Regions from separate parts of the Escherichia marmotae genome, predicted to be linked through region 1. Evidence: predicted binding sites of a transcription regulator. Region 1 holds the regulator's gene; the other holds the start of a gene.
What was found. Region 1 encodes PurR, which represses purine synthesis genes. Its sites were predicted from a motif close to CANGCAAACGTTTGCNTG; they were not measured.
Positions count from the first base shown of each region.

Region 2: a site for PurR is predicted at 1,650-1,667, ahead of purH (bifunctional phosphoribosylaminoimidazolecarboxamide formyltransferase/IMP cyclohydrolase). Genes of this name have one in related genera too.

Region 1 is NZ_CP025979.1:731,680-737,099, forward strand. Features, by position in the region: gene cfa (cyclopropane fatty acyl phospholipid synthase) at 1-479, opposite strand, end outside; gene punC (purine nucleoside transporter PunC) at 770-1,981, opposite strand; gene punR (DNA-binding transcriptional activator PunR) at 2,094-3,026, shown strand; gene purR (HTH-type transcriptional repressor PurR) at 3,023-4,048, opposite strand; gene cydH (cytochrome bd-I accessory subunit CydH) at 4,347-4,436, shown strand; gene C1192_RS03960 (MFS transporter) at 4,602-5,420, shown strand, end outside.
Region 2 is NZ_CP025979.1:3,560,408-3,565,827, forward strand. Features, by position in the region: gene purH (bifunctional phosphoribosylaminoimidazolecarboxamide formyltransferase/IMP cyclohydrolase) at 1-1,543, opposite strand, end outside; rRNA gene C1192_RS18325 (16S ribosomal RNA) at 2,161-3,702, shown strand; tRNA gene C1192_RS18330 (tRNA-Glu) at 3,788-3,863, shown strand; rRNA gene C1192_RS18335 (23S ribosomal RNA) at 4,059-5,420, shown strand, end outside.

The DNA.
Region 1 (5,420 bases):
CAGATCATTTTGAGCTTCGCTTGCTGGGCTGATTCCAGATTATCGGCATCTTTCCAGTAAGCGCAGGAGTATTGCATGAAGGGATCAAGCATGCGGCTAAACAAGTCATTACCGAGATCGTAATGCTCTTTGCCAACTATCCAGGCACGTTTTTTACTTTGTAGATTGAAAAGGCGTGCACCAGCAATGCGCAGTGTGTCTTTGAAATGATGGGGGAGTTGGTTTTCGAGACCTGCGCGCAAGACCTTGCTAAAAAACATATCCAGTCGGTCACATTCCCACCAACCATCCATATAACTTTCGCCTAACCCTAACGATCCTTCTTGCAGGACGCGTTTAAAAAAATCGGGGTTTTTAACACGAATATCTGCCGGAGCAGGGCCATTAATAGCAATGCCAGCACGGCTAAGTAATTCGTTGGCGATACGATACCAGTTGTCATCCGGTACACTGACTTCTTCTATACACGATGAACTCATAGTTTCTCCATCACTGGTCGGTGATCAGAACCTTAAAACAGCGTAGACGCTTTTTGGGCTTTGTGAGAAATCTCGCAGAAAAAACCGCGAGTCTATAATCCGACGTAGAACAGAGGGAAAGGAGGAACCCTTGCCGAAATGACCATCCATAGTAAACCGGGAACACTCCTGTCCCCGTAGAAACATAATATTTATCGTAATCTTAACAACTGAAAATTAGTATAGGCCGCTAATTTCAATCATACAACAAAATTTTGTTAGCGGCCTAAGTATAAAGATATCGATATATATCAATGCGATTCACTATGAGCGACTTCGGCATTGCTTTGATTCTGGCAGTCTCGTTCTTTACAACGTTGCATCATGTAACCCAGAGCGGCCAGCACCACAGTTGATAACATCACGCTAGTGGTGGTGAACAGAGGTGTGCTAACGCTGATAAGCCAGGAAACCACCAGGCTTGCGAGGAAGCACAGTCCCAGTTGCAGAGTGTTCTGCAAGGCTGCGGCGCGTCCGGTTGCATGTGGGAAGGGCCGCAACGCCTGTGCGACAACAATCGGGTAGATTGCGCCGTTGGCAATCGCCATCACACAGAATGGGACCAGAATTTCGACCAGTGAAACATGGCTAATGAATCCTGCCGCCCAGGTTGCCACGACGCTGATAGCAAACAGCATCAGTAGCCACGGCAACAACTGCTTACCTTGCCATTTCTGCAACGCGGCGCGACAGCCATAACCACCAATCAGAAACGCAATAGTTTGCGGGACATAACTTAAACCAATGACGGCCGGGCTGTAACCCATTTCGCTAAGGATGAACGGAGAACCGGTCAGCCAGGCAAAGAAACTGGCTGAACAGGCAGCATAAATCAGTACGTTTCCGCGATAGATTTTTGAACGCAGCAGATCGGTAAAGGTCAGACCATCCTGGCTATCATTACGTGTTTTAGTCGTGGGTTTAAGCCAGAAAATGGGCAGAATCAGTACTACGGTAATGGCAAACAGGGTGGCGAAAATCGCCTGCCAGGAAAAATGGACCAGCAGCCAGCTACCTAAAAGAGGAGCAAGCGCCGGAGACAGCCCCACTAACGGCATGATAGTGGCGAAAATACGATTCACTTTTTGTGAAGGGTAGTAGTCCGTCACCAACGCCTGCCAGATAACTGCCGCGGCGCAGACCCCCACAGCTTGCACGAACCGCAATACCAGCAGAGTGACGGCGTTTTCCACCCATAACATCCCCAGACTACCCAGAGCAAAAATTGTCAGGCCGATCAATAACACCGGTTTACGACCATATCGGTCGGAGAGCGGCCCCCACAAGAGCTGGGCTGCGGCAAAACCGGCAAGGAACAGACTAAGGCTGGCACTGACAGCAGACGCAGGCGTTTGCAGATCGGCCTGAATGGCGGCGAAAGCAGGCAGATACATATCGGTTGCCAGAAAACCGAGTACGCTCAAACCCGCCAGCCAGACTAAAAATCTTTTCCCAGGTTGCATGTATATTCTCTAAATCTCTCAATTAAACACCGTCGCAAAGTGTAGGGAGTGAAATTCGTGTTGTGAAACGGTAATATTTGATGACTGGTTTCAAAAATTTTGCAGGCAAACTATGTGGTCTGAGTATTCTCTCGAAGTGGTTGATGCGGTGGCGCGTAATGGTAGTTTTAGCGCCGCGGCCCAGGAGTTGCATCGCGTTCCTTCTGCGGTCAGCTATACCGTTCGTCAGTTGGAAGAGTGGCTGGCAGTGCCGCTTTTTGAAAGGCGTCATCGTGACGTGGAACTGACCGCTGCCGGGGCGTGGTTTCTCAAAGAAGGGCGTTCTGTTGTCAAAAAAATGCAGATCACTCGCCAGCAATGTCAGCAGATAGCGAACGGTTGGCGCGGTCAGTTAGCCATCGCGGTAGATAATATTGTCAGGCCAGAACGCACGCGGCAGATGATTGTTGATTTCTATCGCCATTTTGATGACGTCGAACTTCTGGTTTTTCAGGAGGTGTTTAACGGTGTCTGGGATGCGCTTTCCGACGGACGTGTGGAACTGGCGATTGGTGCGACACGGGCGATTCCGGTAGGTGGGCGTTACGCCTTCCGTGATATGGGAATGTTGAGCTGGAGTTGTGTTGTTGCCCGCCACCATCCGCTTGCGTCGATGAATGGGCCGTTCAGCGATGATACGTTGCGCAACTGGCCGTCACTGGTGCGCGAAGACACGTCACGGACGCTGCCCAAACGTATTACCTGGCTGCTCGATAACCAAAAGCGCCTGGTTGTCCCGGACTGGGAATCATCGGCAACCTGTATCTCGGCCGGGTTATGCATTGGCATGGTGCCGACCCATTTCGCTAAACCGTGGCTGAACGAGGGGAAGTGGGTAGCATTAGAACTGGAAAATCCATTCCCTGATTCGGCATGTTGTCTGACCTGGCAGCAGAATGATATGTCGCCTGCGTTAACCTGGCTGCTGGAGTATCTCGGTGATAGCGAGACGCTGAATAAGGAATGGCTGCGGGAGCCGGAAGAGACTCCCGCAACGGATGATTAACGACGATAGTCGCGGAACGGACCGTCAGCCACGGAGCGGCGTTCAATAAGCCGCGGATGAACTTCAATTGACTGCGGTTCTTCGCGTTTGTTGACGATACGATCCAACAGCATGTTGAACGCCGTTTCGCCCAGCGAATCTTTTGGCTGATGGATAGTCGTCAGCGCCGGAGTAAAATAACGGGCGTTGCGCACGTTATCATAACCGATCAGCGAAATATCTTGCGGTACGCGCAGACCCATTTCATCAGCGGCGCAAAGTGCGCCCATAGCCATGATATCGCCGCCACAGAAGACAGCAGTAGGGCGGTGCGGTTGCGACAGGATTTGCTGCATGGCGCGATAACCCGATTCAGGCTCAAAGTCACCCTGCACAATCCAGTTTTCCGGCACCTTGATCATGGCTTCTTCCATCGCTTTCATAAAACCCGCCAGACGGCCAGCGCCGGTGTTGCGCTCCAGCGGACCAGGAATAACGCCAATTTCGCGATGACCGCGTTCAATCAGATAGCGCCCGGCCATGTAGCCGCCTTCAAAAGCGTTATCGATAACTGCATCGGTAAAGTCCGCTTTTGCTTCGCCCCAGTCCATCACCACCATCGGGATATGGCGATACTCTTCCAGCATCGCCAGCAATGGTTCCGGATACTCAGAACACATGACCAGCAGGCCATCGACGCGTTTTTGCGCCATCATCGACAGATAGGCCCGCTGTTTCTCAAGATTGTTCCACGCATTGCCCAGAATCAGTGTGTAGCCTTTCTGGAAGCAATTTTTTTCTACCGCTTCAATGATCTCGGCAAAATAGGCCGCTTCGCTGCTGGTCGCCAGCAAACCGATAGACTTGGTGTGGTTAACCTTCAGGCTACGCGCCACCGCGCTAGGAGAGTAGTGTAATTCTTTAATCGCTGCCCACACAGCGTTACGAGTCTCTTCCGCGACAAAACGCGTTTTGTTTATAACGTGTGACACAGTTGTAGTGGAAACGTTTGCTCGTTTCGCTACATCTTTTATTGTTGCCATTCCATTTCACTCCAGACCCTAACTTCAGCTCCTGCAAAATCGCAAGGTAAACGTTTGCCTTTACACACCTTACGCACAACGAAAGTGTTGCGGTACGCCGGAAAAATGACACGGAGCGTCAGGAAGGGGTCAATGGCCAGTACGCAAATAGTGTAAGCGTGGAATTTTGGCCGATCTTGATGAAAAGGGGAAGTAGTAAAAACACTTATCATTATAAATGCCGGGAGATTTTTTCATCACACTGTGTAAAAATGAGTAATATCATTTTTTGTGTGGTAATAAAAAAGGAGAAAACTTGATGAGCATCGACCTTAAATTTTCATTGGTAACAACCATTATCGTTCTTGGTTTGATCGTGGCAGTGGGTTTGACTGCCGCGCTGCACTGATTTCCCCTCGAGGGAGCGCGTTCTCCCTCGCATCTCTCTCCTCTTTGTTAGCAAAATGGCAAAAGTGTTTTCTCTTTTTGTTATTTTCATTCTTTTGTGATTGATGTCATGCTTTCGCCACTTTGATGAACATCGCGTGATGACGCGAAGAGGTGGAGATTAGGCATGAAAATTAACTATCCGTTGCTGGCGCTGGCGATTGGCGCGTTTGGTATCGGGACAACGGAGTTCTCGCCAATGGGCCTGTTGCCCGTCATTGCGCGCGGTGTGGATGTCTCGATCCCTGCTGCCGGAATGTTAATCAGTGCCTATGCGGTTGGTGTGATGGTTGGCGCGCCGCTGATGACATTATTACTTTCTCATCGTGCCCGCCGCAGCGCGCTGATTTTCCTGATGGCGATTTTTACCCTTGGTAATGTACTTTCTGCCATTGCCCCGGATTACATGACACTGCTGCTTTCACGTATTTTGACCAGTCTGAATCACGGTGCATTTTTTGGCCTGGGGTCAGTTGTGGCCGCAAGCGTTGTGCCAAAACATAAACAGGCCAGCGCAGTTGCGACCATGTTTATGGGCTTAACTTTGGCGAATATCGGCGGTGTTCCGGCGGCGACCTGGTTGGGTGAAACTATTGGCTGGCGAATGTCGTTCCTGGCAACGGCGGGGTTGGGCGTGATTTCGATGATTAGCCTGTACTTCTCTTTACCGAAAGGTGGCGCAGGGGCGCGACCAGAAGTGAAAAAAGAGCTGGCGGTGCTGCTGCGTCCGCAGGTGTTATCGGCTTTACTGACGACGGTGTTGGGGGCTGGCGCAATGTTTACGCTCTACACTTATATTTCTCCGGTGCTGCAAAGTATCACCCACGCGACGCCGGTGTTTGTTACAGCCATGCTGGTGCTGATTGGTGTCGGATTCTCTATCGGTAACTATCTCGGCGGTAAACTGGCAGATCGTTCGGTCAACGGCACGCTGAAGGGATTTTTG
Region 2 (5,420 bases), 1.8 Mb from region 1:
GCTCGTCGGCGGCAGCAATCACTTCGTCATCACGGATAGAACCGCCAGGCTGGATTACGCAGGTCACGCCCGCAGCGGCGGCGGCATCAATACCGTCGCGGAACGGGAAGAACGCGTCAGAAGCCATCGAGGAACCTTTCACTTCCAGACCTTCATCGGCGGCTTTAATACCGGCGATTTTCGCGGAGTACACGCGGCTCATCTGGCCCGCGCCAATCCCGATGGTCATATTGTTTTTGGCATAGACGATGGCGTTGGATTTCACGAACTTCGCCACCTTCCAGCAGAACAGCGCATCACGTAGTTCCTGCTCGGTCGGCTGGCGTTTAGTCACCACGCGCAGTTCTTCTGCGCCAACCATGCCCAGATCGCGATCCTGAACCAGCAAACCGCCATTCACGCGTTTGAAATCGAGGCCCGGAACACGCTCGCCCCACTGACCACAGGTCAGGACGCGCACGTTCTGTTTGGCGGCGGTGATTTTCAGGGCTTCTTCGCTGGCGGACGGCGCAATGATCACTTCAACAAACTGACGGGAGATAATAGCCTGCGCGGTTTCAGCATCCAGCTCACGGTTAAAAGCGATAATGCCGCCGAATGCGGAGGTTGGGTCGGTTTTATACGCGCGATCGTAAGCATCAAGGATCGTGCTGCTGATGGCGACACCGCAGGGGTTAGCGTGCTTCACAATCACACAGGCTGGCTCCGCAAATTCTTTCACGCATTCCAGCGCCGCATCGGTATCAGCGATGTTGTTATAGGAAAGGGCTTTACCCTGAACCTGGATTGCGGTGGCAACGGAGGCTTCTTTCACATTCTCTTCTATATAGAAGGCAGCTTGCTGGTGGCTGTTTTCACCGTAGCGCATATCCTGCTTCTTAATGAAGTTCAGGTTAAGTGTGCGCGGGAAGCGGCCAGCCGCTTCTTTACTCTCGCCGTGATAAGCCGGAACCATGCTACCGAAGTAGTTGGCGATCATGCTGTCATAGGCGGCGGTATGTTCGAAGGCTTTGATGGCGAGGTCGAAACGGGTATTGAGAGTCAGAGAACCTTCGTTGGCATCCATCTCTTCAATAATAGCGTCATAGTCGCTGCTCTTAACAACGATAGCGACATCTCTATGATTCTTGGCGGCGGAGCGCACCATGGTTGGGCCGCCGATATCGATGTTCTCAACCGCATCTTCCAGTGAGCAGCCTTCACGGGCCACGGTCTGGGCGAATGGGTACAGGTTAACGACCACCATATCGATAGGTTGGATCTGATGTTCTTCCATAATGGCATAGTCCTGACCGCGACGGCCCAGAATACCGCCGTGCACTTTTGGATGCAGGGTCTTCACGCGTCCATCCATCATCTCCGGGAAACCGGTGTAATCGGAAACTTCGGTCACCGGCAGGCCTTTTTCTGCTAACAGACGGGCAGTGCCCCCTGTAGACAGCAGCTCCACACCGCGTGCAGAAAGTGCCTGGGCGAATTCGACGATACCGGCTTTGTCAGAAACACTGAGCAGAGCGCGGCGGACTGGACGACGTTGTTGCATGGTAAATCCCCTGGATTTGACTATTACAGAGAGCGTTAGCTGAATTTTTCGCAAAAAACTCAGCTAACGCCCCTAACGGGGCATCTTTATTTTTCGCCCGCATTGTAACGAAAACGTTTGCGCAACGCTCGCGAATTTTTTTGTTTCGATGGTGATCTCGATTTTGATTGCCATTAGCGGTTCAGGAATACAGAAATAACGCTGATGATTGTGGATAACTCTGTGTGTAAAAAGGTATAAAGCGGGGTTTTGCTGGGGAATGCAGCAGTCAGTCATTTTTTTGCAATTTTTCTATTGCGGCCTACGGAGAACACCCTATAATGCGCCTCCATCGACACGGCGGATGTGAATCACTTCACACAAACAGCCGGTTCGGTTGAAGAGAAAAAATCCTGAAATTCAGGGTTGACTCTGAAAGAGGAAAGCGTAATATACGCCACCTCGCGACAGTGAGCTGAAAGCTGCGTCGCAACTGCTCTTTAACAATTTATCAGACAATCTGTGTGGGCACTCGAAGATACGGATTCTTAACGTCGCAAGACGCTAAATGAATACCAAGTCTCAAGAGTGAACACGTAATTCATTACGAAGTTTAATTCTTTGAGCATCAAACTTTTAAATTGAAGAGTTTGATCATGGCTCAGATTGAACGCTGGCGGCAGGCCTAACACATGCAAGTCGAACGGTAACAGAAAGAAGCTTGCTTCTTTGCTGACGAGTGGCGGACGGGTGAGTAATGTCTGGGAAACTGCCCGATGGAGGGGGATAACTACTGGAAACGGTAGCTAATACCGCATAACGTCGCAAGACCAAAGAGGGGGACCTTCGGGCCTCTTGCCATCGGATGTGCCCAGATGGGATTAGCTAGTAGGCGGGGTAACGGCCCACCTAGGCGACGATCTCTAGCTGGTCTGAGAGGATGACCAGCCACACTGGAACTGAGACACGGTCCAGACTCCTACGGGAGGCAGCAGTGGGGAATATTGCACAATGGGCGCAAGCCTGATGCAGCCATGCCGCGTGTATGAAGAAGGCCTTCGGGTTGTAAAGTACTTTCAGCTGGGAGGAAGGGAGTAAAGTTAATACCTTTGCTCATTGACGTTACCCGCAGAAGAAGCACCGGCTAACTCCGTGCCAGCAGCCGCGGTAATACGGAGGGTGCAAGCGTTAATCGGAATTACTGGGCGTAAAGCGCACGCAGGCGGTTTGTTAAGTCAGATGTGAAATCCCCGGGCTCAACCTGGGAACTGCATCTGATACTGGCAAGCTTGAGTCTCGTAGAGGGGGGTAGAATTCCAGGTGTAGCGGTGAAATGCGTAGAGATCTGGAGGAATACCGGTGGCGAAGGCGGCCCCCTGGACGAAGACTGACGCTCAGGTGCGAAAGCGTGGGGAGCAAACAGGATTAGATACCCTGGTAGTCCACGCCGTAAACGATGTCGACTTGGAGGTTGTGCCCTTGAGGCGTGGCTTCCGGAGCTAACGCGTTAAGTCGACCGCCTGGGGAGTACGGCCGCAAGGTTAAAACTCAAATGAATTGACGGGGGCCCGCACAAGCGGTGGAGCATGTGGTTTAATTCGATGCAACGCGAAGAACCTTACCTGGTCTTGACATCCACAGAACATTCCAGAGATGGGATGGTGCCTTCGGGAACTGTGAGACAGGTGCTGCATGGCTGTCGTCAGCTCGTGTTGTGAAATGTTGGGTTAAGTCCCGCAACGAGCGCAACCCTTATCCTTTGTTGCCAGCGGTCCGGCCGGGAACTCAAAGGAGACTGCCAGTGATAAACTGGAGGAAGGTGGGGATGACGTCAAGTCATCATGGCCCTTACGACCAGGGCTACACACGTGCTACAATGGCGCATACAAAGAGAAGCGACCTCGCGAGAGCAAGCGGACCTCATAAAGTGCGTCGTAGTCCGGATTGGAGTCTGCAACTCGACTCCATGAAGTCGGAATCGCTAGTAATCGTGGATCAGAATGCCACGGTGAATACGTTCCCGGGCCTTGTACACACCGCCCGTCACACCATGGGAGTGGGTTGCAAAAGAAGTAGGTAGCTTAACCTTCGGGAGGGCGCTTACCACTTTGTGATTCATGACTGGGGTGAAGTCGTAACAAGGTAACCGTAGGGGAACCTGCGGTTGGATCACCTCCTTACCTTAAAGAAGCGTTCTTTGAAGTGCTCACACAGATTGTCTGATAGAAAGTGAAAAGCAAGGCGTCTTGCGAAGCAGACTGATACGTCCCCTTCGTCTAGAGGCCCAGGACACCGCCCTTTCACGGCGGTAACAGGGGTTCGAATCCCCTAGGGGACGCCACTTGCTGGTTTGTGAGTGAAAGTCGCCGGCCACTGTATCTCAAAACTCACTTACGAGTGATGTTTGAGATATTTGCTCTTTAAAAATCTGGATCAAGCTGAAAATTGAAACACTGAATAGTCGAAAGATTATTCGTGAGTCTCTCAAATTTTCGCAACACGATGATGGTTCGAAAGAAACATCTTCGGGTTGTGAGGTTAAGCGACTAAGCGTACACGGTGGATGCCCTGGCAGTCAGAGGCGATGAAGGACGTGCTAATCTGCGATAAGCGTCGGTAAGGTGATATGAACCGTTATAACCGGCGATTTCCGAATGGGGAAACCCAGTGTGATTCGTCACACTATCATTAACTGAATCCATAGGTTAATGAGGCGAACCGGGGGAACTGAAACATCTAAGTACCCCGAGGAAAAGAAATCAACCGAGATTCCCCCAGTAGCGGCGAGCGAACGGGGAGGAGCCCAGAGCCTGAATCAGTGTGTGTGTTAGTGGAAGCGTCTGGAAAGGCGTGCGATACAGGGTGACAGCCCCGTACACAAAAATGCACATGCTGTGAGCTCGATGAGTAGGGCGGGACACGTGGTATCCTGTCTGAATATGGGGGGACCATCCTCCAAGGCTAAATACTCCTGACTGACCGATAGTGAACCAGTACCGTGAGGGAAAGGCGAAAAGAACCCCGGCGAGGGGAGTGAAAAAGAACCTGAAACCGTGTACGTACAAGCAGTGGGAGCCTCTTTAATGGGGTGACTGCGTACCTTTTGTATAATGGGTCAGCGACTTATATTCTGTAGCAAGGTTAACCGAATAGGGGAGCCGAAGGGAAACCGAGTCTTAACTGGGCGTTAAGTTGCAGGGTATAGACCCGAAACCCGGTGATCTAGCCATGGGCAGGTTGAAGGTTGGGTAACACTAACTGGAGGACCGAACCGACTAATGTTGAAAAATTAGCGGATGACTTGTGGCTGGGGGTGAAAGGCCAATCAAACCGGGAGATAGCTGGTTCTCCCCGAAAGCTATTTAGGTAGCGCCTCGTGAATTCATCTCCGGGGGTAGAGCACTGTTTCGGCAAGGGGGTCATCCCGACTTACCAACCCGATGCAAACTGCGAATACCGGAGAATGTTATCACGGGAGACACACGGCGGGTGCTAACGTCCGTCGTGAAGAGGGAAACAACCCAGACCGCCAGCTAAGGTCCCAAAGTCATGGTTAAGTGGGAAACGATGTGGGAAGGCCCAGACAGCCAGGATGTTGGCTTAGAAGCAGCCATCATTTAAAGAAAGCGTAATAGCTCACTGGTCGAGTCGGCCTGCGCGGAAGATGTAACGGGGCTAAACCATGCACCGAAGCTGCGGCAGCGACACTATGTGTTGTTGGGTAGGGGAGCGTTCTGTAAGCCGTTGAAGGTGTGCTGTGAGGCATGCTGGAGGTATCAGAAGTGCGAATGCTGACATAAGTAACGATAAAGCGGGTGAAAAGCCCGCTCGCCGGAAGACCAAGGGTTCCTGTCCAACGTTAATCGGGGCAGGGTGAGTCGACCCCTAAGGCGAGGCC